DNA from 4 places in the Streptomyces sp. NPDC000878 genome. Region 2 is predicted to be linked to each of the others. Evidence: riboswitches for the same ligand, from Rfam matches in the RefSeq annotation. Region 2 holds a riboswitch; each other region holds the start of a gene.
What was found. A riboswitch is a leader RNA that binds a small molecule or an ion and turns the genes downstream of it on or off. The one in region 2 is predicted to bind cyclic di-AMP.

Region 1: it holds a riboswitch for cyclic di-AMP, as region 2 does, so the genes downstream of both, ACWDR4_RS42635 (transglycosylase family protein) here and ACWDR4_RS22335 (NlpC/P60 family protein) in region 2, are expected to answer to the same signal.
Region 3: it holds a riboswitch for cyclic di-AMP, as region 2 does, so the genes downstream of both, ACWDR4_RS38015 (M23 family metallopeptidase) here and ACWDR4_RS22335 (NlpC/P60 family protein) in region 2, are expected to answer to the same signal.
Region 4: it holds a riboswitch for cyclic di-AMP, as region 2 does, so the genes downstream of both, ACWDR4_RS12310 (M23 family metallopeptidase) here and ACWDR4_RS22335 (NlpC/P60 family protein) in region 2, are expected to answer to the same signal.

The regions. Positions count from the first base shown of each region.
Region 1 is NZ_JBSFMT010000083.1:10,200-17,800, reverse strand. It holds gene eno (phosphopyruvate hydratase) at 19-1,299, opposite strand; gene ACWDR4_RS42635 (transglycosylase family protein) at 1,632-2,342, opposite strand; cyclic di-AMP (ydaO/yuaA leader) riboswitch at 2,346-2,517, opposite strand; gene ACWDR4_RS42630 (transglycosylase family protein) at 2,701-3,507, opposite strand; gene ACWDR4_RS42625 (cytochrome P450 family protein) at 3,749-5,065, opposite strand; gene ACWDR4_RS42620 (tetratricopeptide repeat protein) at 5,096-6,988, opposite strand; gene ACWDR4_RS42615 (nucleoside triphosphate pyrophosphohydrolase) at 7,061-7,601, opposite strand, start outside.
Region 2 is NZ_JBSFMT010000024.1:68,604-76,204, reverse strand. It holds gene pcrA (DNA helicase PcrA) at 1-1,947, opposite strand, end outside; cyclic di-AMP (ydaO/yuaA leader) riboswitch at 2,223-2,397, shown strand; gene ACWDR4_RS22335 (NlpC/P60 family protein) at 2,406-3,611, shown strand; gene ACWDR4_RS22330 (hypothetical protein) at 3,634-3,987, opposite strand; gene ACWDR4_RS22325 (NlpC/P60 family protein) at 4,472-5,590, shown strand; gene ACWDR4_RS22320 (LuxR C-terminal-related transcriptional regulator) at 5,591-6,409, opposite strand; gene ACWDR4_RS22315 (ATP-binding protein) at 6,406-7,601, opposite strand, start outside.
Region 3 is NZ_JBSFMT010000064.1:1,387-8,987, reverse strand. It holds gene ACWDR4_RS38040 (GTP cyclohydrolase II) at 1-244, opposite strand, end outside; gene ACWDR4_RS38035 (MarR family winged helix-turn-helix transcriptional regulator) at 366-881, opposite strand; gene ACWDR4_RS38030 (dihydrofolate reductase family protein) at 974-2,113, shown strand; tRNA gene ACWDR4_RS38025 (tRNA-Met) at 2,194-2,267, shown strand; gene ACWDR4_RS38020 (PP2C family protein-serine/threonine phosphatase) at 2,448-3,608, shown strand; cyclic di-AMP (ydaO/yuaA leader) riboswitch at 3,866-4,023, shown strand; gene ACWDR4_RS38015 (M23 family metallopeptidase) at 4,035-5,105, shown strand; gene ACWDR4_RS38010 (aldo/keto reductase) at 5,229-6,182, shown strand; gene ACWDR4_RS38005 (PrsW family glutamic-type intramembrane protease) at 6,640-7,601, opposite strand, start outside.
Region 4 is NZ_JBSFMT010000010.1:107,643-115,243, reverse strand. It holds gene ACWDR4_RS12335 (aspartate aminotransferase family protein) at 1-1,011, shown strand, start outside; gene ACWDR4_RS12330 (helix-turn-helix domain-containing protein) at 1,115-1,738, shown strand; gene ACWDR4_RS12325 (DUF6126 family protein) at 1,735-1,857, shown strand; gene ACWDR4_RS12320 (tyrosine-protein phosphatase) at 1,876-2,673, opposite strand; gene ACWDR4_RS12315 (alpha-galactosidase) at 2,843-4,924, shown strand; cyclic di-AMP (ydaO/yuaA leader) riboswitch at 5,237-5,396, shown strand; gene ACWDR4_RS12310 (M23 family metallopeptidase) at 5,399-6,409, shown strand; gene ACWDR4_RS12305 (rhamnogalacturonan lyase family protein) at 6,624-7,601, shown strand, end outside.

The DNA of each region.
Region 1 (7,601 bases), on a different contig from region 2:
CACCACAGCTACAGCTGCTCAGCCCTTGAAGCGGGGGAAGGCCGAGCGGCCGGCGTACACCGCGGCGTCGTCGAGGATCTCCTCGATGCGCAGCAGCTGGTTGTACTTGGCGACGCGGTCCGAGCGGGCCGGGGCGCCGGTCTTGATCTGGCCGCAGTTCACCGCGACGGCGAGGTCGGCGATGGTGACGTCCTCGGTCTCGCCGGAGCGGTGGGACATCATGCACTTGAAGCCGTTGCGCTGCGCCATCTCGACGGCGTCCAGGGTCTCGGTGAGGGAGCCGATCTGGTTGACCTTGACGAGCAGGGCGTTGGCCGAGCCCTCCTCGATGCCACGGGCGAGGCGCTCCGGGTTGGTGACGAAGAGGTCGTCGCCGACGATCTGGACCTTGTCGCCCAGCTTGTCGGTGATGGTCTTCCAGCCGTCCCAGTCGTCCTCGTACAGCGGGTCCTCGATGGAGATGAGCGGGTACGCGGAGACCAGCTCCTCGTAGTACTCGGTCATCTCGGCGGCCGTACGGGACTTGCCCTCGAACTCGTACTTGCCGTCCTTGTAGAACTCGGACGCGGCGACGTCGAGCGCGAGACCGATCTGCTCACCGGGGACGTAGCCGGCCTGCTTGATGGCCTCGATGATGAGGTCGAGCGCGGCGCGGTTGGACTCCAGGTTCGGGGCGAAGCCGCCCTCGTCGCCGAGACCGGTGGACAGGCCCTTGGTCTTCAGCACCTTCTTGAGGGTGTGGTAGATCTCCGCGCCCCAGCGCAGCGCCTCGGAGAAGGACTCCGCGCCGATCGGGGCGATCATGAACTCCTGGATGTCCACGTTGGAGTCGGCGTGCGAGCCGCCGTTCAGGATGTTCATCATCGGAACGGGCAGCAGGTGCGCGTTCGGACCGCCGAGGTAGCGGAAGAGGGGGAGGTCGCTGGCCTCGGAGGCGGCGTGGGCGACGGCGAGCGAGACGCCGAGGATGGCGTTGGCGCCGAGCGAGCCCTTGTTGTCGGTGGCGTCCAGGTCGAACATCGCCTGGTCGATCAGCCGCTGCTCGGTGGCGTCGTAGCCGACCAGCTCCGGGCCGATCTGCTCGATGACGGCGAGGACGGCCTTCTCGACACCCTTGCCGAGGTAGCGGTTGGGGTCACCGTCGCGCAGCTCGATGGCCTCGAAGGCTCCGGTGGAGGCTCCGGACGGGACGGCGGCACGACCGGTGCTGCCGTCATCGAGGCCGACCTCGACCTCGACGGTGGGGTTGCCTCGCGAGTCGAGGATTTCCCGGGCTACGACGACGTCGATGGACGGCACGAGCATCTCCTTCTGGGATGTGACGCGGGTACGCGGGGCTTTTTTGCGGCCCCTGCGGGATGAGCCTAACCGTCCGAGGCCGATCGGCCAGCCGTCCGACCACCCCATGGACGGAACATGGACGGAACCGAGGGTAAACATTGTTCCTCAGGGAAACAAAAAGCCCCGCCCCGGTGCGTACGGGGGAACACGCACCGGAGCGGGGAGCCCGTGGGGGACGGGGGTGACCCTCACGAGGCCTTCACTATGGAGGGCACGGATGTGAGGGCGCTGTGGTTCACCTTCGGGCCGGCTGAGATTTGGGGGATGCTCCGGCGGGCAGGTGACCGGGGTCAGCTGAGGTGCAGCTGCTGGCCCGGGTAGATGAAGTCGGCGTCGTCGATGATGTCCTTGTTCAGCTGGAAGAGCTTCGCCCAGCCGCCCTTGACGTCGTGCGCCTCGGCGATCGCGCTCAGGGTGTCACCCTTGACGACCTTGTACTCGCCGTCGCCCTTCTCGACCTTCTTGCCGGTCGGGGTGGTGACGGTCTTCTTCGCGGCCGGTCGCTCCTGCGAACGGGAGGCCGACTGCTCGTCGGTGGAGCGGGTGGAGGTCTCGCCGGAGCCGGAGCTGGAGGGGCTGGAGCTACCGGAGTCACTGGACGAGCTGTCGCTCGAACCGCCGCCGTAGGAGGCGCTGGACAGGCCCGTGCCGCAGACCGGCCAGGCACCCTTGCCCTGGCCCGCGAGGACCTTCTCGGCGATGGTTATCTGCTGGGACTTGGAGGCCTGGTCGGCGGTGGAGGCGTACGCCGAGCCGCCGTACGCGGCCCAGGTCGAGGCGGAGAACTGCAGACCGCCGTAGTAGCCGTTGCCGGTGTTGATGGACCAGTTGCCGCCGGACTCGCACTGGGCGACCGTGTCCCACTCGGCGGAGGTGGCGGCGGAGGCGGAGCCGGCCGCCAGCAGCGGAGCGGCGACCGCGGCGCCGGTCACACCGGCGATGGCGACGACACGGGTGGCCTTGGACGGACGACGGTGCTTGCCCTTACCGGAAAACAGCATGCGTGATCCCCTCACCGACGCCTGCGAGGTGAGCTGTCGGGTTCGGGCCGGTTGAGTTGCCCGGCCGTACGCCCCGTTCGGGCGGCGCACGGCTTAACCCCAAGCCGCTCCGGTCAACTGCCCGGTGCGGCACTTACCTTGGGTCCCCCGCTCCTGCCTACGGCGCTTGAAAGCGACGACTGTTCCCGTTCGGCCGTTGGCAGGATTCGGCGTTGCGACCGGCGGGGCCCACTGTGGCGGGCGTTGACGACCGTAAACAGGTGATCCCCTGAAATACAAAGACGATCAGGGCTTCTGAGACCTATCTCTCACTGCATTTATAACGGACATTCAGCGCGAAGCGTGACGTGAACTCCGGTTACTTTTGCCCCGGTTCGGCAGGGACTTCGAGGGTCTGACCGGGGAGGATGTGGTTCGGGTCCGCACCGAGGAGATCCTCGTTCTCGGCGTACAACTCGGACCATCCACCCTCAAGGCCAAGGGAGTCGGCGATGCCGCAAAGGGTGTCGCCGGGGCGGACCGTATACGAGCCTTCCCTGCTCTGCCCGGAGTTGCCCTGTTTTCCATCATTTGTCACACCCGTGGATGACCTGTCACCTTCTTGTGCGCCCCCTTCGCTCGACAGCGAGGGGGACGAGGAGGTTGAGGAGGAGGAAGAAGGGGACGGCGAGGACTCGGCGGACTTGGCCTTGACCGAGGGCGCGGAGTCGGTGGAGGGTGAGGCGGAGGGAGTAGAGGCAGGCGTAGGCGAATCCGACGTCGAGGACGAGGGCGACGCCGAAGACGACGTACCGCCCTCCCTGTCCCCACTCCCCTTCCCCTCGGCCACGCCCGTGTCGACGTCGGCCGAGCTGGTGTCCTTGCCGAGCCCGGACAGCAGCGCGCAGGCGTCCCAGACCCCGGCACCCCGGTCGGCGAGCACACTCTCGGCGACGGCGATCTGCTGCGAACGGCTGGCCTGGTCGGCGCTCGGGGCGTACGTGAGACCGCCGTACGCCTCCCAGTCCGCCTGGGTCAGCTGGAGCCCGCCGTAGAACCCGTTGCCGGAGTTGGCACTCCAGGAGCCGCCACTCTCGCACTCCGCGACCCTGTCCCACGTGGTGCCGCTTGCCGCGCTCGCGCCGGTCGCGGCGAGCAGCGGGATGGCGAGGGCGGAGCCGGTCACGCCGGCCGCGACAAGCAGAGCCGGGGCCTGACGGGGGCGACGGTGACGTCCGTTCCCGGAGAGCATGCGGTTGCCTTTCGCGAGACAGCAGGGGTCGGCGCGACGGATGCCGAAATGAATACCGCCAAGGCGTCGCACTAGTGCTCGAACGTATCGACAGGCGATCACTTGTCACAAGTTAATGCCGCGTAGATCACGTGAAGATCACATTGTTGAGGGAGTGTCACCTTCCCGTGATCTTCTACGGCACTACTGGCGGGGTATGCCCCGATTCGCGAACCGGCGTGAACTCGACGGGCAGGGTGCGCAGTCCACGCATGATGAGCCCGCCCCGCCAGCGCAACTCGCTCGGGTCTCCGGCAAGTTGAAGGTCCGGGAGACGGGTGAGGAGGGTGGCCAGCGCACTCCGCCCCTCCAGGCGGGCGAGCGGGGCGCCGAGGCAGTAGTGGATGCCGTGGCCGTATCCGAGGTGCTGGTTGTCACGGCGGGAGAGGTCGAGGGTGTCGGGGTCGGCGAACCGCGCCGGATCACGGTCGGCGGCGGCGAGAACGACGAGGACGGGATCACCGGCCGCGATGTCCTGCCCGCCGATGCTGAGCGGCTGCGTCGCGAACCGCCAGGTGGCCAGTTCGACGGGGCCGTCGTAGCGGAGGAGTTCCTCGATGCCGGTCTCGAGGAGGGAGAAGTCCTGGTGACCGTTTTCGTCAACGGCGAGGGAGTCCTGGAGCCGGGCGCGCTGCTCGGGGTGGGCGAGGAGGGTGTGTGTGCCGTTGCCGATGAGATTCACGGTGGTCTCAAACCCGGCGAACAGCAGGATGAAGGCCATGGCGGCGGCCTCGTTCTCGGTGAGGTGCTCGCCCTCGTCGGAGGCCCGGATGAGCCCGGAGATCAGATCCTCACCGGGTTCGGGCACGTCGGTCAGCGCCTCGCGCTTCCGGTGGATCAGCTCGGCGAGATAGCCCCGCATCTTCTTGACCGACCGGGCGACCCCGCCCCGGGGCCCGCCCCCGTGCCGGATCATCATCCCGGCCCAGTCCCGGAAGTCGTCCTGGTCCTCGCGGGGTACGCCCAGCAGGTCGCAGATCGCGTAGATGGGCAGCGGGAACGCGAACTCGTGGATGAGATCGGCGGAGCCGCGCGCCGCGAACTGGTCGATGAGCTGATCGGTGAGTTCCTGCACGCGGGGCGCGAACTCGGCAACACGACGGGGCGTGAACGCCTTGGCGACGAGCCGACGGAGCCTGGTGTGGTCCGGCGGATCGATATTGAGCAGATGGGTCATGAGGTTGGCGCCGCGCTCACCGGGGATCCCGGTCTTGCCCTTGGCCTGCGTGGGCTCGTCGTGATGGGCGGGGTTCTTGGAGAGCCGGGGATCGGCGAGGGCCTGCTTGGCATCGCCGTAACGGGTGACCAGCCAGGCCTCGACGCCACTGGGGAGTTTCGTCCGGTGCACGGGCGCGTGCTCACGGAGCCAGGCGTAGGCGGGGTAGGGGTCGGTGGCGAACTCCCAGGTGAAGAGTTCGGGGGCGGGGGGCGTGGAAGGGGGCTGGTTGGTCACTCGGTGACGGTATCGGGAGGGTCGGGGGGCTTACTCCTGGCCCAACGGATGGCTTGCAGTCACGCTTTGCCAGGCGTGTCGGGCAGCGATTTCTCTCTCAGAAGACCCAGCCTTCGCCTCGGTCACGTCGCGGTCCGACGTCCCAGGGACATGACCGGACAGCCAGAGGATCGCGCTCACCAGCGCCGGATCTGCCACTCCCCTTTTCGCCCACTGCTCCGACCGGTCCGCAAGCAACTTCCCGAGCAAGGTCGCCGCCCGGCGGTTGCCTGCTTCCGCAGCCGTCTCCAGGAACGCCTCCGCCTCCCTACGGTCTCCCCGCCTCACCAGCAGCAGCCCCAGATGCCACGCGGCCTCCGTCAGTCCGGCCTCCGCCGCCCTCCGGAACCAGGCCTCGGCCTCCTCGTTCTCCAAGGCACCCTGGGCAAGCAGTGCCAGATCGAACATGGCCTGCCCGTCCCCAGCCGTGGCAGCCGCCCGAAACGCCTCCTTCGCCCCCGCCAGGACCACCTCGAAGTCGTACGCCGAGTCCTGCAGGGCCGCATCCATGGCGGCGCTCCACACCACCCGGTCCACCACCGGAAACGTCTCGTCCCGGGACGCGGTGTCCACCAGATAAGGGGACGCCTCCCACATGCTCGCGCCGCTTCTCCGCAGCATCGGCAGCACGCCGTCCCGCTTCTCCGCCGCCCAGGCCAGCGCGTCGTCCACGGACTCCCGTTCCAGGTCGGCAACGCCCTCGTACCCCTCGTGGACCTTCACCAACAGGTCCTGCGGCAACGGTCCCCGCAGTCCGCACCGAGCCAGATCAACGGCCGCCCGGACCAGGGCGTACCCGCGCGGATGCCGGTCCGCCCGCCGAGCCCGCTGCCACTCCTCCCACAGCATCGGACCGACCGCGAGGTAGGCCGCCACGCCCTCCGCCCCGCACCGACGGGCGGCCTCCGTCAACCGAGGGTCGCCGACCTCCCCCGCCCGCTTCCGCTCCCCGTGACTCCAGTCCCGGGGCAGCTCCACGATGTGCGCCAGGTCGAGCACTCGCCCCCGGGACGACCTGCGGAACTTGTCGTACGTGTCCTCTCTCATCGTCGCGATCACCGGCACCCCCTGCGCCGCCAACTGCGCCAGCAGCCTCGGCTCCAGGCCGTCGGCTCCGATGTGACCGTCGAGGTCGTCGAGCCACAGCGCGCAGCGTTCGCCCGGCAGACCTCTCAACAGGGCGGGCAGCCCGCGCAGGTTCTCGTGCCGGGCGGGCGCGAACACCCGTACGCCGGGGAGTGCTTCGGCCATCGCCGCGAGTGCCGTGCGCGACTTGCCGACGTACGCGTCCCCTTGTACGACGACCAGCCCGCCCTCGGAAGCGGCCGACTCCACCGCCGCCTTGACCGCCGGATCGGCGTCCCGCTCGACGTACGGCGGCAGTTGGGGCAGGCCCTTGTCTCGCCGTGTCGGCCGCACCCCGTACGCCAGCGGCGCCATGCTCTCCGCCGACGGCCAGTCCACTGACCCGGGCTGAGTAGCGGCGGCCGGCGTCTGCTGGACGTGCTGCACACCGACGAACGGCCCGTTGACAGTGATGTCTTTGAAGTCGAAGTGGTCTCCCGGCACCACGGGCGCCGGAGCGGGGGCCGGTTCCTCGGGAGGCGTGGGCACGTCGAACTCGTCGATGAGAGAGGCGAGTTCGTCGGAGCCGTCCACGTCCCACGCGTCGGCGAGGCCCTCGGTCAGCCGAAAGCGCCACTCCAGCTTCCCGGACCCCGTACGAGGCCCCAACGGCCCTTTCAGGCTCTGGAGTTCATGGACCCATTCGTCCTGCCCCCGCAGCGTGAACCACTCCACGAACCGGTCCCGTACCCGCTCCCAGTCCGCCGACCTGAGCCCATTGACCAGCGTTCTGGCACCCTCAGCCGCCAGCTCGTTCATCGAGCGTTCCACTCATGCCCCCACGCCTCAACACCACCGTGGGTCAACGGTACTGACAAACCGTCGGAGCGATCAGGACCCCGCCACCCCTTCCCGCACCCGCACCGCATCCCGGTAAGCCCGCGCGGCGACCCTCAGCGCGGCCTCCGGATCCACGCCCTCCGCCTCCGCCCGTACCGCCAGTTCCAGCAGCTCGTATCCGATGCCCTCGCCCTGCGGCAGCGGGACGTCCAGGGACGCCGTGTGCACCCGGGACGCCAGTTTCGCCGTGAGAGCCAGGGCGGGCTGGCCGAGGGGGATGCCGTCCGTCACCGACTCCCGTTGCTTCTCGACCGCCTTGGTGCGCAGCCAGTGCTCCTTCACCTCCTCCGGTGTCGTCGCCGTCTCGTCGCCGAAGACGTGCGGGTGGCGGTGGATCAGCTTGGTGACGATGCCGGCGGCGACGTCGTCGATCGAGAAGGGGGTCGAGTCGTCCTCCTCGTCTCCCTCACCATCGCTCCCCTCCTCCGCGATGCGCGCATGGAACACCACCTGGAGCAGGACGTCCCCCAACTCCTCGCGCAGCTCGTCCCGGTCGCCCTCCTCGATCGCCTCGACGAGTTCGTACGCCTCC
Region 2 (7,601 bases):
CTGGTCGGAGTCGGCGACCAGCGCGACCCGCTCCAGGAAGGCGGCGAGCCCGGCCGGGGCCGCCGCCTCGCCCTCGGCGGGCTGTTCGGCGTCCGCCGCCGCGTCTTCGGCCGCTGAGGCCGCTCCAGCCGCTCCTGACTCCTGCTCGAACTCCAGGGCCACCGCGGCGAGTTCCTGGAGGTTCTCGATCCGGGTCTCGTCCTGCGGGTCGGTGGACGCCTGCAACTCGGCGAGATAGCCCGTGCGTTCGAGCACCGCTTCGAGGACGGTCGCCGGGCCCGCGCCGGACTCGACGATCGTACGGAGGTCCTCCATCAGCGTGTTGAACTTCTTGACCGCGTTGGTCGAACGCGACGCCATCCCGTACGCCTCGTCCACCCGCCGCAGCGCCGCCGGGAAGCTGATCCTCTCGCGCTGCGAGAGCGCGTCGATCATCGCCTCGGCACGCTCCCCGATGCCCCGCTTCGGGACGTTGAGGATCCGCCGCATCGGCACCGAGTCCTCCGGATTGGCGAGGACACGCAGGTAGGCCAGGACGTCCCGGACCTCCTTGCGCTCGTAGAAGCGGACACCGCCGACGACCTTGTAGGGCAGGCCGACGCGGATGAAGATCTCCTCGAAGACACGGGACTGGGCGTTCGTCCGGTAGAAGACGGCGACGTCGCCCGCCTTCGCGTCGCCCGCGTCCGTCAGGCGGTCTATCTCCTCGGCGACGAACTGTGCCTCGTCGTGCTCGGTGTCGGCGACGTAGCCGGTGATCTGCGCGCCCGCGCCCGCGTTGGTCCACAGGTTCTTGGGGCGGCGGGACTCGTTGCGCTCGATGACCGCGTTGGCGGCGCTCAGGATCGTCTGCGTGGAACGGTAGTTCTGTTCGAGCAGGATCGTCGTCGCGTCCGCGTAGTCCTCCTCGAACTGGAGGATGTTGCGGATCGTCGCGCCCCGGAAGGCGTAGATCGACTGGTCGGCGTCACCCACGACACACAGCTCGGCGGGGCGCAGATCGTGCTCGCTGGGCGGTACGTCCACCGGGTGCTCGGCGGTGCCCACGAGTTCCCGTACAAGCGCGTACTGGGCGTGGTTGGTGTCCTGGTACTCGTCGACGAGGACGTGCCGGAAGCGGCGGCGGTAGTGCTCGGCGACGTCCGGGAAGGCGCGCAGCAGGTTGACCGTCGTCATGATCAGGTCGTCGAAGTCGAGCGCGTTGGCCTCGCGCAGCCGCGACTGGTACATCGCGTACGCCTGGGCGAGGGTCTTCTCGAAACCGTCGCTCGCCTGGGCGGCGAAGTCCTCCTCGTCGATCAGCTCGTTCTTCAGGTTGGAGATCTTCGCGCTGAACGACTTGGGCGGGAAGCGCTTGGGGTCCAGGTCCAGGTCGCGGCAGACGAGCGCCATCAGCCGCTTGCTGTCGGCCGCGTCGTAGATCGAGAACGAGGACGTGAAGCCGAGCCGCTTGCTCTCCCGGCGGAGGATCCGCACGCACGCGCTGTGGAACGTCATCACCCACATCGCGTTCGCGCGCGGGCCGACGAGCTGCTCGACGCGCTCCCTCATCTCGCCGGCGGCCTTGTTGGTGAAGGTGATCGCGAGGATCTGGCCGGGGTGGACGCCCCGCTCGCCGAGCAGATACGCGATGCGGTGGGTGAGCACGCGCGTCTTGCCGGAGCCGGCGCCCGCCACGATGAGCAGGGGGGTGTCGGCGTGCACGACGGCCGCGCGCTGGTTCTCGTTCAGCCCGTCCAGGAGCGCGGCCGGGTCCACCACGGGGCGCGGGGCGCCGTCGCGGTAGTACGCGTCCCGGTCCGGCGGCGCGTCGAACTGCCCGCCGAACAGGTCGTCCAGAACGGGCTCCGGCGCATGCTCGTCCTCGGGCGGCGGCGGGGGCTCCTCCTCGTGGGCTCGAGGGCCCTGGAGGTCCGCCAGGAAGCTGTCGTCAAAGAGGCTGCTCATCGCTCTCCGAGTCTAGGCTCCCCCACTGACAACCGGCCGCCACCCCGAAAACATCCGCCGGGCTGTCCGGACAGCAGATCCCGGACCGGTATGAACACATCAAGTGCGGACCAAGCGGCACACACTCCTCCAGATCGACTCCGGGGAGCAATGTTTAGGGTTGAGGTCACAAAAACGTATCGGGCATAGCGGTCATCAACCTTCACAGGGGCCACACGAATTGGTTAGCGTGCCCTGCAGGCCGCTCGACCCCCACCGGCGAACATCGCCGGGCCGCGCGGCCTCCGCCGAGTCCGATCGTGCCGCCCTGTGCGGCAGGAGCCGGGGACCCACCGAAAACTTGGGGTGAATCGGTCCGACTGCCGTCCAGGGCAAGGACCGTAGGGCAACCCTTCCGAACCACCCGCCCGAACCCGACAGCTAACCCGGTAGGCGGAACGTGGAAGGAGTCGCCTCTCTTGGCGTCGTCGCACCGCAAGTCGCGTCCTACGGGAACGCGCGTAGCAGGCATACGGACCCCCGCCTTCGCCACGGCGGCCCTGACCTCCGTCGCGCTGCTGTCCCAGACCGCCAACGCCGCGCCCACGGAGCCCACCACTCCCCCGGCGCCCTCGGCCGACGACAAGCCGAGCATGGAGGAGGTCGAGGCGAAGGTCGGCGACCTCTACCGCCAGGCCGAGTCGGCCACCGACAAGTACAACTCCGCCAAGGAGAAGACCTCCAAGCAGCGCAAGCGCGTCGACACCCTGATGGACGACGTGGCCCAGCGCACCCAGAAGCTCAACGACGCGCGCGAGGAACTCGGTTCCTTCGCCGCGGCCCAGTACCGCACCGGGTCGGCCGCCCCCGACACGGCGACGTTCCTCCTCGCGGACGACCCGCAGGACTACTTCGACCAGAACCAGCTGATGGACCGGCTGACCGCCCGCCAGAAGGACGCGGTCGACGAGTACATCACGGAGCAGGCCGAGACGACGCAGAAGCGCCAGGAGGCCACCGCGAGCCTCGAATCGCTCACGGAGTCCCAGGACAACCTGCGGACGACCAAGACCACCGTCCAGACGAAGCTCGCGCAGGCCCGCCAGCTCCTCTCCCGCCTCACCGCCGAGGAGAAGCTACGGCTCGCGGCGATCGAGCGGGAGAAGCAGGCGGAGGCCCGCCGCCAGGCGCAGGAACTCGCCCGTCAGCAGCAGGCGGCGGAGCAGCAGCGCCAGCAGGAAGCGGCGGCAGCCGCGGCGGCCCAGCAGTCGACGGGCGGCACCGCCTCGGACACGTCGACGGCACCGGCCACCGACTCCTCGTACGCCACCAAGGCCGAGAAGGCCCTCACCTTCGCACGCGCACAGATCGGCAAGCCGTACGTCTGGGGCGCGACCGGCCCGGACTCGTACGACTGCTCGAGCCTCACCCAGGCCGCCTGGAAGGCCGCCGGAGTCACCCTCCCGCGCACCACCTACGACCAGGTGAACGCGGGCACGACGGTCTCCCTCTCCGACATCCAACCCGGTGACCTGGTCTTCTTCTACGACGACATCAGCCACGTCGGCCTCTACATCGGCAACGGCATGATGATCCACGCCCCGAAGCCGGGTGCGTACGTCCGCGAGGAATCGATCTTCTACGACGGTGAGTCGGCGATCCACAGCGTGGTGCGCCCGGCCTGACGGGCAGGTCGGGCAGGTCTCATCAGGTCCAGAGCACGGCGATGAAGATGTTCGCCGTGGTGAACAGGCCCACCAGGCCGAACAGCCGCTTGTCCACGGTCTCGTCGTCCCGCTTCACATAGACGAGGCCGAGGATCACGATCAGCAGCGCCAGCTTCACGCCGATCTTGACGTTGTTCACCGTCTGGTCGTCGGCCTGGTTGAGGCCCACCAGGGCGACGCCGGTGACCAGCATGGTGAACGCACCGTGCAGCATCGCCGGCACGAAGCGGGCCGTGCCCTGCCCCATCGCCTTCATCTGGGTGAGAAACCCGCCAAGAAGCGAGGCGATGCCGATGATGTGCAGGCCGACGAAGAGATGGATGAGTACGTCCATGGGCCCGGAGCCTAATCAGAGGCCCCCGAGCCGCATGACACCGGGCCGTGAAGGGCGTTCGCAAGGCATCCAGCGCGCCTCGCGCGACACTCGGAGACCTCGCATATATGCACCCCATAGCACTGTGTAATCACCATGTGCCTCCCAAACCTCCTCATCGGTCAGCCGTCTGCGTGAAGTCGGCGGCGGCGGAGCGCGATCACGGTCGTATGCGGTCACCCGGTGGTCGGCTCACGCCAGTTCCGTACATGGCGTTACCCCCACGTCACACTCCGGTTTAGCGTCCTCCACCAGGTGACCGGCTCCCCACCGCCGCCCGGGCCAGGGGCGGCAGTCGGACACCACCGCCGAGAAAGTCCGGCGGCGGACCGCTCCCCCTGTGCGGGCCGCCGTCGGACGCGCAACCGCCCTCCTGGGTCCGCTTCCCAGGCAGCCTTCCGGCGGTCGACGTAGTGGCGGTCGTACGAAAGGACGTGACGCCCCGGTGGCAGCGCACCGCAAGCCCCGACAGCGCTCGCTCAACGGCAGTACGGCCCGCACCGCCGCCACGATCGCCCTCGCGGGCGCGGCGACGGCGACCGGCTTCGACGGCATCGGGTACGCCGAGCCACAGCTGACCCAGGCCCAGGTCGAGGCCAAGGTGAACAAGCTGTACGAGGAGGCGGAGGTCGCCACCGAGAAGTACAACGGAGCGAAGGAGAGGGCCGAGCGGGCGGAGCGGCGGCTGGGGAACCTGCGGGACGAGGCGGCCCGCAAGGAGGACCGGCTCAACTCGGCGCGGGAGGCGCTGGGTTCGATGGCCGCGGCTCAGTACCGCTCCGGCGGACTCGACCCCGCGCTGCAACTCGCCCTCTCCGACGACCCCGACGGCTATCTCGCCGGCGCCGCGTTCGCCGAACGGGCGGGCAGCAGACAGGCGTCGGACGTGACCCGTGTACGCAGGCAGCTGCGGGAGATCGAGCAGCTGCGCGGGGCCGCCCACGTCGAGCTGACGACCCTCAAGTCACGCCAGGCCGAGCTGAACCGCCACAAGAAGACGGTGACCGGAAAGCTGGGCGAGGCCCGCAGGCTGCTGTCCCGCCTCAGCACGGAGGAACGTGCCCGGCTCGCGGCGGCGGACGGCGGCAACGGCGGCAGCTGGAGCGGGGGGCATGCTTCACGGTCGTCGGGGAGTGCGCGGGACGGGCTGGGGGCGGCCGGCGCCGTCGACGCCGCTGGGGCGTCCGGGGCCTCCGGAGTCGCCGAGGCACCCAACTCGCGTGCGGCGGCGGCCGTTTCCTACGCCCACCAGAAGCTCGGCAGCCCCTATGTGTGGGGCGCCACCGGCCCGGACGCCTTCGACTGCTCGGGCCTCATGCAGGCCGCGTACCGCTCCGCGGGCATCTCCCTGCCCCGCACCACCTACGCCCAGATCAACGCCGGCCAACGTGTCTCACGGTCCGAACTCCTCCCTGGCGACCTGGTGTTCTTCTACTCGGGCATCAGTCATGTGGGCATGTATGTGGGCGGCGGCCAGATGATCCACGCCCCGAACCCCTCTGCGCCGGTACGGGTGGCACCCCTGGACGAGATGCCGTTCGCGGGGGCCACGAGGGTGGCTTGACTACACAAGCCGCCGGGCCGTGGCCCACCGGGTCAGCTCGTGCCGGTTCGACAGCTGGAGCTTCCTGAGGACCGCCGACACATGCGACTCCACCGTCTTCACGGAGATGAAGAGCTGCTTGGCGATCTCCTTGTACGCATAGCCCCGGGCGATCAGCCGCAGTACCTCCCGCTCGCGCTGGGTGAGGCGGTCGAGGTCCTCGTCCACCGGCGGGGCGTCCGTGGACGCGAACGCGTCCAGGACGAACCCGGCGAGCCGCGGCGAGAACACCGCGTCGCCGTCCTGGACGCGGAAGACCGAGTCGACGAGGTCCGTGCCGGTGATCGTCTTCGTGACGTATCCCCGCGCACCGCCACGGATCACGCCGATGACGTCCTCCGCCGCATCCGAGACGGACAGCGCCAGGAAACGGACCGGCTGCTCGGGGTCGGCCATCAACGGGGCGCAGCGGCGCAGGACTTCGACCCCGCCGCCGCCCGGCAGATGGACGTCGAGCAGGACCACCTCGGGCCGGGTGGCGGTGATGACGGTGACCGCCTGGTCGACGTCGGCGGCCTCACCGACCACCTCGACGCCGGTCCGCTCGGTCTGCCCGATCTCGGCCTGAACCCCCGTACGGAACATACGGTGGTCGTCGACGAGAACCACCCGCACCCGCCGCCCCACCGCGTCACCACTGCCGCTGCCGCTGCCGGCAGGCTCACCGGCCTGGGCGCCCTCGGCGGGTGCGGTGGTGGGTTCTGCAGCCGCTGTCGGTTCGGCCGACTCCGCCGAACCGGCCGGACCGGTCCGCCTGTTCTCCCCCTGTGCCTCGCTCATGACGTACTCTCCGCCCTCTCCATCTCCAACTCGACCTCCGTGCCGCCACCCGGTACCGCGCGCAGCCGCGCCGTACCGCCGTTGCGCTCCATACGGCCGATGATCGATTCTCTGACGCCCATGCGGTCGGCGGGTATGGAGTCGAGGTCGAAGCCGGGTCCGCGGTCCCGGACGGACACGAAGACCGTCCTGCCCTCGACCTCGGCGTAGACCTGTACCGCGCCGCCCTCGCCACCGTACTTGGCGGCGTTCACCATCGCTTCCCGCGCGGCCTGCATCTGTGCGCCGGTTCTGTCGTCGAGCGGACAGTCGCCGACGACCACGACCTCTATGGGAACACCGTGCTTGTCCTCCACCTCCGCCGCGCTGCGCCGCACCGCCTCGGCGAGGGTGTCGGGTTCGTCGGCCTCTTCCTTTCCGGTGCCCTCGGGTTTGTAGAGCCAGTTGCGCAGTTCGCGCTCCTGGGCGCGGGCGAGACGGCGCACCTCGTTCGCGCTCTCCGCGTTGCGCTGGATCAGGGTCAGGGTGTGCAGCACCGAGTCGTGCACATGCGCGGCGACCTCCGCACGCTCCTGGGCGCGAATGCGCATCAGGCGCTCCTCGGAGAGGTCCTGGGTCATCCGGACGAGATACGGACCGGCCAGCAGCGCTGTCCCGACCAGCACCGCGAGCGCTGCCTGGAGGACCGAGCCGAGGTGGGCGGCGGAGCCTTGCAGGACGAAGATCCCGGACACGCCCGCCGTGACCAGCATGACGCCGGCCGCGGCACGGACGAGGGTGAGCGTGCGCCGGCGGCTGCCGACCTCCATCCAGCGGGCCCGCCGTGCGTTGTCCGCCTGGCGCCAGACCAGGGCGACACCCGCGGCGACGAGCACGGTCGGGAACAGATAGGCCTTGGCGCCCCCGCCGAGATTCACATTGCCGACGAACACCATGGCCACGACGACCATGAGGAGCAGGGCGACGATCTGCCCCTTGTCCGGCTTGCGGGCGACGAGTCTGCGGCGGCCGTCGGGCGACGTCTCCGCACTGACGAGGGACGGGGGCCGCTGGGCGTCGACGCCGCCGACACCGAGCGGCACGAAGAACCAGAAGGCCGCATACAGCAGCGCACCGAGTCCGTCCGCCATGAACAGGCCGACGAACATGAGGCGCAGCCAGATCACCGGCAGCCCGAGATGCCCGGCGAGCC
Region 3 (7,601 bases), on a different contig from region 2:
CGCGCAGCTGCGGGCCGCAGTCGCAGCGGGCCGAGCCGAAGACATCGCCCGTGAGGCACTCGGAGTGCAGCCGGACGAGCGGGGTGGTGCCGGGCGCCGGTTCGCCGAGGACCATCGCCACGTGCTCCAGGCCGTCGGCCAGGCCGTGGAAGGTGACCAGTTCGGTGTCGACGCTGTAGCCGTCGTGGAAGCGCAGCGGCACCCGGACGCGGGAGCGCTGGGTGGCGGCGGGGAAGTCGGGCATGCGGGTCTCCCGGGTGGTCCTTGATCCTCTAACCTCAGATCTGTTTCAGTTTTGAAGCAGATCCTCACTCGAAGGGTGACCCTACCTCATGTTTCAAAGTTAAAGCAACGGAGTTTCGGCGTCACGGAGCCGCGGACCGGCGCAGCCACGGCAGGCCCTCCGGCGACGGCGCCGACTCCGTCCCGTCCCCCTGCAGCGCCCGCTCGACGCCCGTGCAGATCTCCTCCAGCTGGCCCACCTGCTCCGGGGTCAGATGGTCGAAGAGGGACGCGCGGACCGTGGCGACATGGCCCGGGGCGGTGCGTTCCAGCACCGCCATGCCCTCGTCGGTCAGCGCGGCGACGGTGCCCCGCTTGTCCCACCGGCAGGCCTCACGCCGTACGTGACCGTCCTTCTCCAGCCGTGCCACCGCGTACGTCAGCCGGCTGCGCGTGATCTTCAGTTTCTCGGCGAGATCGGTCATCCGCAGCCGCCGCTCGGGCGTTTCGGAGAGGTACGCCAGGATCGTGTAATAGAGGTGCGGCATCCCGGCGTCCTGCTGGAGCTGCCGGTCGAGCGCGTCCTCCAGGAGCAGGGAGGCCCCGACGTACGCGCGCCACGCGCGCTGCTCCTCGGGGGTGAGCCAGCGGGTCGTCATGCCACCAGTGTAGGTTTGTTTAAAACTTGAACCAACCGGTACCGGAAGAAGTACGCGAAGCAATACTCGAAGTACGCGAAGAAAGTGCGCCCATGCCCCTCCCCCACGTCCTGTTGTCCGCCGCCGTCTCCCTCGACGGCCACCTGGACGACACCGGCCCCGAACGGCTGCTGCTCTCCAGCCCCGCCGACTTCGACCGGGTCGACGAGGTACGGGCGTCCAGCGACGCGATCCTCATCGGCGCCGGCACCATCCGCGCCGACAACCCGCGCCTCCTGGTCAACTCGCCCGAGCGGCGGGCCGCGCGGCTGGCGGCGGGCAAGCCGGAATACCCGCTCAAGGTGACGGTGAGCGGCTCGGGGGAGCTGGACCCGGCCGCCAACTTCTGGCACACGGGCGGCGAGAAGGTCGTCTACACGACGGACAAGGGCGCCGACCGGGCCCGGGAGGTGGGCCTCGGTGCCGATGTCGACATCGTCGCCCTGGGACCCGGCCCCCTCGACTGGCGGGCCCTTCTCGAACACCTGCACGACGTGCGAGGCGTACGGCGTCTCATGGTCGAGGGCGGCGGCACCGTCCACACCCAGCTCCTCCAGCAGGGCCTCGCCGACGAACTCCAGCTCGTCCTCGCGCCCCTCTTCGTCGGCGCCCCCGACGCCCCCCGCCTCTTCGGCCCCGGCGCCTACCAGGGCGGCCGGCTCCGGCTGACCGAGACCCGGCGGATCGAGGACGTCGTCCTCATGCGGTACGAGCCCACCGCCCCCGGCACCGGCCCGCTCCCCGTCGCCGCCGACCGGCACTGGCTGGCACTGGCGTGTGAACTGGCCGAGCGGTGTCCGCCGTCGCGCACGGCGTTCAGCGTCGGCGCGGTGGTGGTCGCCGCCGACGGTACGGAGCTGGCGCGCGGGCACTCCCGGGAGGGCGGCGACCCGGTCGTGCACGCCGAGGAGGCGGCCCTCGCCAAGCTCGACCCGGCCGACCCCCGGCTCCCGACGGCCACCGTCTACAGCAGCCTCGAACCCTGCGCCCGCCGCGCCTCCCGCCCCGCGCCCTGCGCCCGGCTGATCCTCGACGCGGGCGTCCGCCGGGTGGTGACCGCCTGGCGCGAGCCGGACACCTTCGTGGTCGCGGCGGACGGGAGTGGGCTGCTCACGGGCGAGGGCGTCGAGGTCGTCGTCCTCCCGGAGTACGAGGAGCGGGCCAAGGCGCCCAACGCCCACCTGCCCGGCTGATGCTCAATCGCGGTGATCAACCGTCGTGATCAACCGTGGTGATCGGGGTCCCGCGGATGGCGTATAGTTGTGTTCAGCGGCGCGGGGTGGAGCAGCTCGGTAGCTCGCTGGGCTCATAACCCAGAGGTCGCAGGTTCAAATCCTGTCCCCGCTACTGAAGGCCCAGGGCCGGAAACCAGGAAACTGGTTTCCGGCCCTGAGTCGTTTCCAGGCCCCCCTTTTTTCCGGCCCGTCCCGCCCTTTTCGCGGGCCCGCCCCACCCTTCTCCTTTAGCCCGGTCGGTCCACCCGGCTCGCCCGCCGTACCCGTTCCCGGAAATCTGAGCGGGACGAACCTGAACGGGACGGGGCGGGTGATCCGGCGGGAGACGAGACGAGTGGCGCGGTCGGGAGAGCCGGGAGGGACGGGATCGCCGGAAGAGGCGGTGGTGGTCTCCCGGGTGCGGACCCTCGTGCGCGTCCTGCCCGCGCTCCTGATCGTCGCCGGGATCGTCTACGACTACGCCACCCCGCACGACTTCACCGCGGTCCCCTTCTTCACCGCCGCCCCGCTCATCGCCGCCCCGCTCTCCTCGCTGCGCACCACGGCCGTCACCGGCGCTGCCGCGCTCCTCGCCGAGTACCTGGTCCACGTCCGCTTCGAGTTCTCCTCGGACGCCGACACCCTCACCGAGACGGTCACCGTGGCCACGGTCGCCGTCCTGGCCGTCGTCATCAACCGCGTCGTACGCCGGGGCGACCGCCGCCTCGCCACGGCCCACGAGATCGCCGAGGCCGCGCAGCGCGCCGTACTGCCCGAACCGGACGCGCACATCGGCGGGTTCGAGATCGCCGCCCGGTACGAGGCCGCCCAGGAGGGTGCCTTCATCGGCGGCGACCTTTACGCCGTGCAGGAGACCCCGTACGGCGTGCGGCTCGTCCTCGGGGACGTGCGGGGCAAGGGGATGGGGGCCGTGGCGGCCGTCGCCGTCGTCATCGGGGCGTTCCGGGAGGCCGCCGAGCAGGAGGCGACCTTGGAGGCGGTCGCCCAGCGGCTGGAGCGGGCCCTCGCGCGCGAGGCCGCCCGGCGCGGCGGTCTGGAGATCACCGAGGGCTTCGCCACCGCCGTACTCGCCGAACTCCCGCACGGCGACGGGATCGTCCGCATCGTCAACCGCGGCCACCCCCCGCCCCTGCTGCTCACCGCCGACGGCACCCTGCGCGTCCTCAGCCCGTCCGAAGCCGCGCTTCCGCTCGGCATGGGCGACCTCGGCGGCGCGCCCGACCGTGCCGAGACGACGCCTTTTCCCGGCGGCGCGGCGCTGCTCCTGCACACCGACGGGCTGTCCGAGGCCCGCGACGGGCACGGCGTCTTCTTCGATCCGGCGGCCCGGCTCACGGGCCGCGTCTTCCGCGACCCGGCCGCCCTCCTCGCCGCCCTCGCCGACGAGGTGCGCCGGCACTCGGGCGGCGGCACGACGGACGACATGGCGCTGCTCGCCGTGAGACGACCCTGAGAGCGATTGTCATCGGTTGTCGTCGGTTGTCACCGGCCGTGAGTGAACGATCCCGCTCCGCATAACATCTGACACACAGTCAAAACTCAGGAGTCACTTACGGCATGGTCAACTCGCCCGATTTTCACCGGTGCTGGCCTAGAAAGTCCTCGGGAAAAGGATTAACGATCAACGGGAACGGCTTGGAATCCGGGGCCCTGGTCTATTAACGTTCGATAACGCAGCGCGGTTGTCCCAGCCGTCACAAGAGTCGGCTCCGTGCGCACGCGCCGAATCCCGCGAGGGAACCGGGGAACCACCAACTTGGGGTGAATCGCTCGTCCGCCGCCGTGGCAACACGGCAGGTATACGCGCGTAGGAGACCTTCCTGCTCCGAACCCGTCAGCTAACCCGGTAGGCGAGAAGGAAGGAAAGGAGCACGCCCACGTGGCGTCAAACCCGGCCGCCCCAGAGGCCCCGTTCGTACCGAGTCAGCGCAGCAGCGAGACCGAGGCCGGCAAGATCCCGACCTTCGGCTTCGGCAGCCGTCGCACCGACGAGGGCCCTTGGGAGGAGTGGAATCCCAGCGCGGACACCACTCGTCCGGTTCGCGGCCGGCACCGCGTCGGCAAGCAGCGCGGCGGCGGAGGACTCGCCCGCAGCTCCACCGTTCTCGGCGTCGGTGTCATAGCCGCCGTCGGCGGGGCCGGCATGGCCACCGCACAGACCGGCAAGCCGCCCGTCTCCATCTCCATCCCCGACCTGCCCTCCGTCGGCTCGCCCTTCGCGGGCGACGACGACTCGAAGGACGAGCCCCAGGGCTCCCCCAACGCGCTCAGCAGCGTCGGCGTCACCTCCGAGGAGACCGAGCAGGGCACCAGCGACGCGGGTGAGGCCCTGCGCGCCCGCATCATCCTCCAGGCCGAGCAGCAGAAGGACCAGGCCGAGGCCAAGGTCCAGCAGGCCGCCCAGGACGCCGCCGCGAAGAAGGCCGCCGACGAGGCCGCCAAGGTGAAGCGCGAGGCCGCCGCGAAGGCCGCCGCCGCGAAGAAGAAGGCCGCCGAGGAAGCCGCGGCGAAGCTGGAGGCCGCGCGGCTCGCCGAGCTGGCCAAGCAGTACACGTTGCCGACCTCCTCATACACGATCACCTCGACGTTCGGCCAGGCCGGCTCGCTGTGGTCCTCCGGCTACCACACCGGCCTCGACTTCGCCGCTCCCACAGGTACCCCGCTCAAGGCCGTCCACACCGGCACGATCACCGAGGCGGGCTGGAGCGGCTCCTACGGCTACCGCACGATCCTCACCCTCGAGGACGGCACCGAGATCTGGTACGCCCACCAGTCCTCGATCAACGTCAGCGTCGGCCAGAAGGTCAACACGGGTGACGTGATCGGCCGAGTCGGCGCCACGGGCAACGTCACCGGGGCCCACCTCCACATGGAGGTCCACACCAGCAGCTCGGACACCGCGGGGATCGACCCGATGGCGTGGCTGCGGAGCATGGGCCTCAACCCGTAAGACAGACGTTGCTCGATAGGCAGACGTTGCTCGATTCCGACTGATCCCGACTGATTCCGGCGTTCACACGATGTTCGTGAACCGCCGGAATCAGTGCGTCCGGGTCGGGCGTTGACAAGGAGCATGACTACTCCTGCTCTGCGCAAGCTCGGATCATCGGACCTGGAGGTCTTCCCCCTCGCCCTCGGCGGCAACGTCTTCGGCTGGACCGCCGACGAGAAGGCGTCCTTCGAGGTGCTCGACGCCTACGCCGCCGCCGGCGGCAACTTCCTCGACACCGCCGACTCCTACTCGGCGTGGATCGACGGTAACCAGGGCGGCGAGTCCGAGACCATCATCGGCAAGTGGATCAAGTCGCGCGGCAACCGCGCAGACGTCGTCGTCGCCACGAAGGTCAGCCAGCACCCCGACTTCCCCGGCCTCTCGGCCGCCAACATCAAGGCCGCCGCCGACGCCTCCCTCCGCCGTCTCGACACCGACCACATCGACCTCTACTTCACGCACTTCGACAGGCCCGAGGTGCCCGTCGAGGAGATCATCGGCGCCCTCGACGAACTCGTGACCGCAGGCAAGGTGCGGCACATCGCCGTCTCCAACATCTCGCCGGAGCGGCTCCAGGAGTCCCTGGACTTCTCCGACCGCGAGGGCCTGGCCAAGTACGTGGCCATCCAGCCCCACTACAACCTGGTCTCCCGCGACACGTACGAGGGCGCGCTGCAGGACATCGCCTCCCGTACGGGCCTCGCCACCGTCCCGTACTACGCGCTGGCCTCCGGCTTCCTCACGGGCAAGTACCGCCCCGGTGCGACGGTCGAGGGCGCGCGTGCGGCGGCCGGCGCCGGCAAGCAGGGGGAGACGGAACGCGGCCGGAAGGTCCTGGCCGCCCTGGACGAGATCGCCGCGGCCCGCGGTGCGGCCGTCGCCACGGTCGCCCTGGCCTGGCTCGCCGCCCAGCCGACGGTGACGGCCCCGATCGCCTCCGCCCGCACGGTGGAGCAGCTCCCGCCGCTGGTCGCGCTGGCAGAACTGGAACTGACGGAGACGGAGGTCGCGAGCCTCACGACGGCTTCGGCGTGAGCGGCACGTGACGGCTGAGCCTGACGCCTGACGGCTGCGGGTGCGTTGTGGCTGGTCGCGCCGGCTTGGCGTTGCCGTGCCCTCGTCTGTCGGTGGGGGCGTGGTGTGTGTGCGGCTGGCTGCGTGGCGGGGCTTGATGGTGGGGGCTCGTCGTGTGGGGTACGGCGGGCGGCTTCGGGCTGCGGTGTCCTCGTCTGCCGGTCAGGGCGCGTGGTGCGTGCGGCTGGGCTGTGTGGCGGGGAGGGGGGCGGGCGTCGAGGTGGCCCCCGGCCTGTGGCGGGGCGCGGGAGGGGCTTGACGGCGGGGCCCGTCGCGTGGGTTGCGGTGGCTTCGTCTGCCGGTGAGGGGGCGTGGTGCGGGCGGTCGGCCGGCTGGCCGGCCGCATGGCGGGGGAGGGCGTCAACGCCGCGCCGCGCCCCGCCATGCGCCCCCCCCAGCCGTGATCCGGGCGGCAGGCTCAGGAGCGGTACGGGTTGTAGACCGCCGGGTACGGCGTCGTCGGCCCGTACCCCTGCTGGCCGTACTGCTGGACGTACGGCTGCTGTACGTAGGGCTGTTGCGCGTACGGCTGTTGCCCGTACGTCGGCCAGATGACCGGCGGGGCCACCAGTACCGGAGCCGGGGCGATGGTGCGTGCCGCGTGGTCCAGGGCCGGGCGGGCCACCGCCCTGCGCTCCCACAGCGCGCCCAGCAGCTCCTGCTCGCGGACGACGAAGTCGGCGCGCGCCCGGCCGAGGCGCCCTCGGTGGCGCAGGAACGCGAGTGAGGTGGCGTACGCCTCGTACTGCGCCACCGCACGCGCCGCCTGCCTGCCCAGATGGCGGCGGGCGTACTCACGGGCGAGGCGGCGGGCGCGCATCGAGCCGAGGGCGTACGGCTCGGCCGGGGCCAGCCAGCCGGCCTGCGCGTACGCCGGCAACTCGGCGCGGACGGTGCGCAGCTCGCGCTGCCGGGTCCAGATGACCAGCCAGGTCAGCAGCCCGAACGCGGGCACCATGAACGCGGCGTACACCGCGAAGAACCCGTACTCCCCGAAGGACGACGAGCCGTTCCAGAAGGCGTGCATGCTCATCGCGAGCAGCAGCCCGGACAGCGGCAGCAGCACCCGGCGGACGTGCTGGCGCTCGCCCGACAGCGCGGAGATGCCGAAACCGATGCCGGTGAGGACCGTGAACAGGGGGTGCGCGAACGGCGACATGATGACGCGCACGAAGAAGGTCGCCGCGGTGACCGAGGCGATACCGCTGTCCCCGGTCAGCTGGTCGGTGCCGAAGGCGGTGCCGAGATAGAGGATGTTCTCGGTGAAGGCGAAGCCGGTCGCGGTGACCCCGGCGATGACGACGCCGTCGACGATCCCGGTGAAGTCGCGCCGCCGGAAGAGAAAGATGAGCAGTACGGCGGCTGCTTTCGCGGACTCCT
Region 4 (7,601 bases), on a different contig from region 2:
ACGGAGGCGGTGGAGACCGCGCTGAAGTTCGCCCGGTATGCCACCGGGAAGCCGCGCGTCCTGTACTGCGCGCACGCCTTCCACGGCCTGACCACCGGCTCCCTGTCGGTGAACGGCGAGGACGGCTTCCGGGACGGCTTCGCCCCGCTGCTGCCCGACACGGCCGTACCGCTCGGTGATCTCGACGCCTTGGCACGGGAGTTGAAGAAGGGCGACGTGGCCGCCCTGATCGTCGAGCCGATCCAGGGCAAGGGCGTGCACGAGGCACCCCCCGGATATCTGCGCGCCGCGCAGGAGTTGCTGCACAAGCACAAGGCGCTGCTCATCGCGGACGAGGTGCAGACCGGCCTCGGGCGGACCGGTGACTTCTACGCCTATCAGCACGAGGAGGGGGTCGAGCCCGACCTGGTGTGCGTGGCCAAGGCGCTCTCCGGCGGGTATGTGCCCGTCGGAGCCACCCTCGGCAAGGAGTGGATCTTCAAGAAGGTCTACTCGTCGATCGACCGCGTCCTCGTGCACTCGGCCAGCTTCGGGGGCAACGCCCAGGCCATGGCAGCGGGCCTCGCCGTGCTGTCGGTCATGGAGAACGAGCAGATCGTCGCCAACGCCCGGGCCACCGGCGACCAGTTGAGGTCGCGGCTGGCGGCGCTGGTCGACAAGTACGAGCTGCTGGCCGACGTACGCGGCCGGGGCCTGATGATCGGCATCGAGTTCGGTAAGCCCAAGTCGCTGAAGCTGCGCAGCCGTTGGACCATGCTCCAGGCCGCGCGCAAGGGGCTCTTCGCCCAGATGGTCGTCGTACCGCTGCTGCAACGGCACCGGATCCTGACCCAGGTCTCCGGCGATCACCTGGAGGTGATCAAGCTGATTCCGCCGCTGGTCGTCGGCGAACGGGAGGTGGACCGGTTCGTGGACGCCTTCACCGCCGTGATGGACGACGCGCACGGTGGGAGCGGGCTGATGTGGGACTTCGGGAAGACACTGGTCAAGCAGGCGGTGGCCAACAGGTAGGAGGCGGTGGCCAAGCGGTAGGAGAGGGACGGGTCGGCGAGGGGGAGCCGTACAGTTTGCCTCTGAGGCAAGGGGTTTGCCTCGGAGGTAAAACTGCGGCTGAATGGAGGGCATGAGCCTTCCCGAGGAGTCCGGGCCGGTCGAGAACCTGCCCGTCGTCGCACCGCAGCTCAGGGCGCTGCGCCGCAGGGCCGCCCTCACCCTGGAGGCCGCCGCCCGGGCCGCCGGGCTGTCGCCCGCCCACCTCTCCCGTCTGGAGACGGGGCAGCGCCAGCCCTCCCTGCCGATGCTGCTCGGGCTCGCCCGTATCTACAGTACGACGGTCTCCGAACTGCTCGGTGAGACGGTCGCCGACCGGGACGCCGTCGTGCGCGCCGCCGACATGGAGCCGACGGCCGCCGGCGGCTGGTCGTACTGGCAGGCCGGTGCCTCCGGACGAGGAATGCAGGCCCTGCGCGTCCATGTGCCGTACGGGGCGCAGGGCGACATCGTGCGCGTCCACCCCGGCGAGGAGTGGCTGTACGTCCTCAAGGGGCGGTTGCGCCTGCGCCTCGGCGACACCGCTCACGTCCTCGCACCGGGGGACAGCGCGCACTTCGACTCGCTGACCCCGCACCGCCTCGCCGCCGACGGCCGCGACGGCACCGACCTGCTCTTCGTCCACACCCTGCTGCAGAGCCCCACCGCCGCGCTCTGCCTCGGCCCGAATCCTGGAGTCACGCCATGACGGACATGGAAGAGAAGTTCCCCCGGGCCCTGTGGGTCCGGCTGATCATCTACATCGCGGTCGGGCACGTCTTCGCCGCCTTCATCTACCTGCTGTTCGAGGTGGGTGCGAAGCAGTAGCCCTGAGGGACGGCGGGCTCAGTCCAGGAGCCGCTCGCGCAGCCGCTCCCGTGTCTCCGGGGTGACGCCCAGCCCCTGTGCCAGATAGTTGTCGACGCTGCCCCAGGTCTCCTCGACCGTGTCCATGGCCGTCGTCAGATACTCGGGGCGGGTGCCGAACAACGGGTTGAGCAGCTCCAGGACCTCGGGGCTGTAGGCCTGGGCGTCGGAGCTGGTGCGGCGCACCCTGTAGCGGCGGTGCTGCGCGTTCGACTCCATGTAGTCGGCCACGATGGCGTCGCGCTCCACCCCGACGGCGAGCAGTGTCACCGCGATGGACAGACCCGCGCGGTCCTTGCCGGCCGCGCAGTGCATCAGGGCCGGGACACTGTCCTCGGCCAGCGCGTGCAGCATCCGGGAGTGCTCGGTCGTACGGTCCCGGATGATCTCGCGGTAGGAGTTGATCATCCGCTGCTCGCCCTTGCCGTCGGCCAGGAGGCTGCGCAGTTCGTCGAGACCGCCGTCCCGGACCATCTTCCAGAACTCCGTGCCGTGCGCCGGGTCGGACAGCGGGATGTTCACGTTGCGCACACCCGGCAGCTCGACGTCCTGCCCCTCCAGCCTGATGTCCGCCGCGTTGCGGAAGTCGAAGATCGTGTGCAGTCCGAGAGAGCCGAGGAACGCCGCGTCCTCGTCGGTCGCGTGCGCCAGATGACCACTGCGGAACAGCCGCCCGGGCGCCACCCGCCGGCCGTCCACGGTCGGCAGTCCGCCCACGTCACGGAAGTTTCGTACGCCACCCAGCTCGGGCTCGGTCGACGGGACCTGCTGCGTCACGGGGGCTCCCTCCCACACCGCCCCGCGGACGCTGCTCGTCGACGGGCGCGCTTCGACGATACGACATGCCTGCGCAGGCCAAGGAGTTTTCCACAGGCGTTGCCGTCGAGGGCCGTGACGCCGATGATGTTGAGACTTGGGCGTGCCTGTTCGGATCTGTGGGGACATGATGCTGGAAATCGCCGGAACCGGTCGTACGTGGCTTCTCTCGGGGCCCACGAGCAGTTACGCCGTCCATCTCACCGAGGACGACGAACTGCTGCATCTGCACTGGGGCCCGCGGATCGCCCTCGCCGACGCCGAGGCACTCACCGTCCGTCCGCTGCCGGACTACTGGCCCTTCGAGTCCCCGCTCGACGGCCGCGAGGAGTACCCGGTCGAGGGCGGCCCCCGCTTCGCCCGGCCCGCGCTGTCCGTGCGCACCGACGAGCGCAGGGGCACCGAATGGCGGTTCGAGGCGTACGAGGCGGAGGGGGACGAACTCCGGCTGACGTTCCGGGACACCGGACTGGTCATCACGCTCCACTACCGGATGCGCCACGACGTGGTGGAACGCTGGGTGACCCTCACCCATGACGCGCCCGACGGAACCGGCCCACTGGAGCTGCTCCGCGCGGACTCCGCCACCTGGACGCTCCCCGAGCGCGACGGCTGGCGCCTGTCCCAGTTGCACGGGCGCTGGGCCGCCGAGTCCCGGCTCGTGAGCACCGACCTCACCTACGGTGAGAAGGTCATCGGCAGCCGGCGCGGTCACACCGGGCACCAGCATCTGCCCTGGGTGGCGCTCGACACCGACGCGACCGAGGAGCGCGGCGAGGTGTACGCGTGCGCGCTCGGCTGGTCCGGGTCCTGGCGGATCGCCGTCGCCCAACTGCCCGACGCGCGCGTGCAGATCACCGGCGGCGCCGGATACGACGACTCGGGCCTGCTGCGCCTGGCGCCGGGCGAGTCCTTCACCACGCCCGTCTTCGCGGGGCTGTGGACGGACTCCGGGCACGGCGGGGCGAGCCGGTCGTGGCACACGTACCAGCGCGCGTTCGTCGTGCCGGACGCCGACCGGGACCGGCCCGTGCTCTACAACTCCTGGGAGGCCACGGAGTTCGACATCTCCGAGGAGCAGCAGAGGGTGCTGGCCCGGCGGGCCGCCGCGATCGGCGTCGAGCTGTTCGTCGTGGACGACGGCTGGTTCGGGGCCCGCACCAGCGACCGGGCCGGCCTCGGCGACTGGACGCCCAACCCGGACCGCTTCCCGGCGGGACTCAAGCCGCTCGCCGAGTACGTGCACGCCCTGGGGATGCAGTTCGGCATCTGGGTCGAGCCCGAGATGGTCAACCCGGACAGCGATCTGTACCGCGCGCACCCCGACTGGGTGCAGTTCCAACCGGGACGAAAGAGGACGGAGTTCCGCAATCAGCTCGTACTGAACCTGGCGCGCGAGGATGTCCGGCAGTACCTCTGGGAGCAGCTCGACGGGCTGCTCTCCAGTGCGCCGATCGACTATGTGAAGTGGGACTTCAACCGCTGCTTCACCGACGCCGGCTGGCCCGGCGAGGACTATCCGCAGCGCCTGTGGGTCGACCACGTCCACGGGCTGTACGCCCTGCTGGACCGGCTGCGGGCGGCCCACCCGGACGTCGCCTTCGAGTCCTGCTCGGGTGGCGGCGGCCGGATCGACCTCGGTGTCCTCGCCCGTACGGACCAGGTGTGGACCTCCGACAACACCGACCCGCTGGACCGGCTCGCCATCCAGGAGGGCTTCAGTCAGATCCATCCCGCGCGGGTCATGGCCGCCTGGGTCACCGACAGCCCGAACACCCAGCTCAACGGCCGGGTCAGCTCGTTGCGGTTCCGGTTCGTGAGCGCGATGGCCGGGGTGCTCGGCGTCGGCGGCGACCTCACCAAATGGACCGAGGAGGAGCTGGCCGAGGCAGGGGAGTGGGTGGGGCTGTACAAGGAGATCCGGCCCGTCGTGCAGCGCGGCGACCTCTACCGGCTGCGGCGGCCGACCGGTGGGCTGAGCGCGGTGCAGTACGTGCTCGGGGACGAGGCCGTCGTCCTGGCCTGGCTCCAGGCGCAGCACCACGGTGAGCCGCTCCCGGCGCTGCGGCTGCGCGGACTCGACCCCTCGGCGACGTACGAATGCCGCGAAACGGGCGAAGTCCACCGGGGTGCCGTGCTGTTGCACCACGGACTACGAACCGGGCTCAAGGGTGACCTGGATGCGGCAGTTCTCCGCCTGCGTCGCATCTGACACTTCTGCCCCATATGGCGCCTATGGTGTCTTCATTCCAACTCGCCTGGGAATAAAGGTTGCTGTGAATCGGGCGAGTGAGCAGCGTCATATTCGTGACCGTGTGTCGCCGTCATGTTCACGTAATTTAGGCGTGTTTTAAGGGAGTTCGAGGGGCGGAAAGATCCGTAATTCACGGACAGTGACCGGGAATTCTGGGGAGGACCACAGGAAACCCGTACACAGGGAACCCCAGGCTTGTTTCCGTGCGTCTTGGTCGCTTACGTTCGCCACCAATCCGGACGGACGCCCAATCCTGCCGCCGCCCGGAGCCCGCATCGAACACCCGACAACGGCAGGAGCGGGGGACCCACAGGTAGAACGCCTGTTCCGGTCTCTGGAACAGGCTTGGGGTTAAGTCACGTTCAGGCGTGGCCGGACATCTCCAGTCCGCACCCGACAGCTCACCTCGCAGGCGACGGAGAGGAATTCGTCATGCCCGCGAAGGGTAAGCACCGCCGTCCGAAGTCCCAGCGTTTCTCCCGCTCGATAGCCGCTGCCGGAACTGGCGGAGCGGCTCTCGCTCTGCCGCTTCTGGGAGCCACCGGCGCCCATGCGGCCACGGCGGAGTCCACCGCCCAGTCCGTGTCGTCGCTTTCGGAATCGGCCAAGTCCGTATCGGCCGAGTCCGTTTCCGCGAAGACGGAAAAGGCCGGAAAGGCCGCCGCTTCCACGTCTTCCGCCGCCAAGAAGGCGAGCGTCAGGATCTACTCGGTCCAGGCCGGCGACTACCTCTCGAAGATCGCCCAGGAGCAGAGCGTCAGCGGTGGCTGGCAGAAGCTCTACTCGGACAACCGGACCGCCATCGGCTCCGACCCGAGCCTGATCCACCCCGGTCTGAAGCTGACGATCGGCAAGAAGGCCGCGTCGACCTCTTCGCCTTCCTCGTCTTCTTCCTCGTCCTCGTCTTCGACGAAGTCCTCGTCGTCCTCGTCCTCCTCGAAGTCGACCCAGACGGAGACGTCCAAGCCGGCCGCCGAGAGTGCGACGGCCGACACCTCGACGACGACCGAGGCCGCCGACACCAGCAGCTCCGGCGGCTTCACCCTCCCCGTGGCCGGTGCCACCATCGGCACCGCCTACCACGTGTCGGGCAGCATGTGGTCCAGCGGCTACCACACGGGCGTCGACTTCGTCGTCCCGACCGGCACCTCCCTCAAGGCCGTCGGCGCCGGCACGGTCGTCTCCGCGGGCTGGGGCGGCGCGTACGGCAACCAGGTCGTCATCAAGCTCGCCGACGGCTACTACGCCCAGTACGCCCACCTCTCGCAGCTCTCCGTCTCGGCCGGCCAGACCGTGACCGAGGGACAGCAGGTCGGTCTCTCCGGTGCCACCGGCAACGTGACCGGACCGCACCTGCACTTCGAGATCCGCACCACCCCGGACTACGGCTCCGACGTGGACCCGGTCGCGTACCTCCGCTCGAAGGGTGTCGCCGTCGGCTGACACCGACACCTCACGAGGACAGCCGCCGAAGGCCGGACCCCGATCCCCGGGTCCGGCCTTCGGCATGTCCGTATGTGTGCCTTCATGATCGTCGCATTGCAGTCTTGTGGCGTGGGCCCGCGGAGCGTCGACAGGGCGAGAAGGTGGGGGCACAGTGAACTCCGTTGCTGCGCAAGCGCTTTCTACTCTCTCTGCGACTGTCTACGGAGGACCTGTGCATTCCAGTCGACGCCGAAGAACCGGCGCCGTCGTCGCCGCGATCCTGACGGCCGGGGCGCTCTCCGCGCCCGCCGGACACGCGGCCGAGCCCTCGCGCCGGGTGGTCGAGAACCTCGACCGAGGCCTGGTCGCCGTACCGTCCGGCAAGGGCACCTTCCTCAGCTGGCGGCTGCTCGGCACCGAGTACGCGCGCCATGGCAACGCGATCGCCTTCAACGTGTACAAGGGCGGACGCCGCCTGAACTCCGCGCCGATCGTCAAGTCCACGACGTACCAGGACAACAGCCGGGGCGCGGGTGCCTACAGTGTCCGGGCGATCGTCAACGGGCGTGAGCTGCGGCCGAGTTCGCCCCTCACCTTCGACAAGGGGTACGCGGAGATCCCCCTCGCCGCCGCCGACGGCTACACCGTGCAGCACGCCTGGCCCGGCGACCTCGACGGTGACGGACGCTATGAACTCGTCGTCAGCAGACTCTCCCAAACCCGGCACAGGCCCGACCTGTTGGAGGCGTACGCGCTCACCGGTGAGCGGCTGTGGCGGGTCGACCTGGGTCCCGGCTCCTACACCCAGGTCGGCGGAAACGGCGCCAACGACCCTGCTCCGGCGGCGATCAGCGGTTCCACGCCCATCGGCGGCTACCGCAACGACGACAACGTCACGGTGTACGACCTGGACGGCGACGGCAGGGCCGAGGTGCTCGTGCACACGGCCGACGGCACCACCTTCGCGGACGGTAGCGAGGTCACCGCCAACTCGCCTGCCAACCAGTTCATTTCGGTGATCGACGGCGCCACGGGAACCGAGCGCACCCGCCAGCCCGTGCCCGACGACCTGGTGGCCGACGGCCCGTCCGGCGGACACTTCGGCATCGCCTACCTCGACGGCGAACACCCCAGCCTGGTCACGAAGTTGGTCACCCGGGTAGGCGCCCGGCGCGGCGCGTTCCGGATCCTCATCCAGACCTGGGACTTC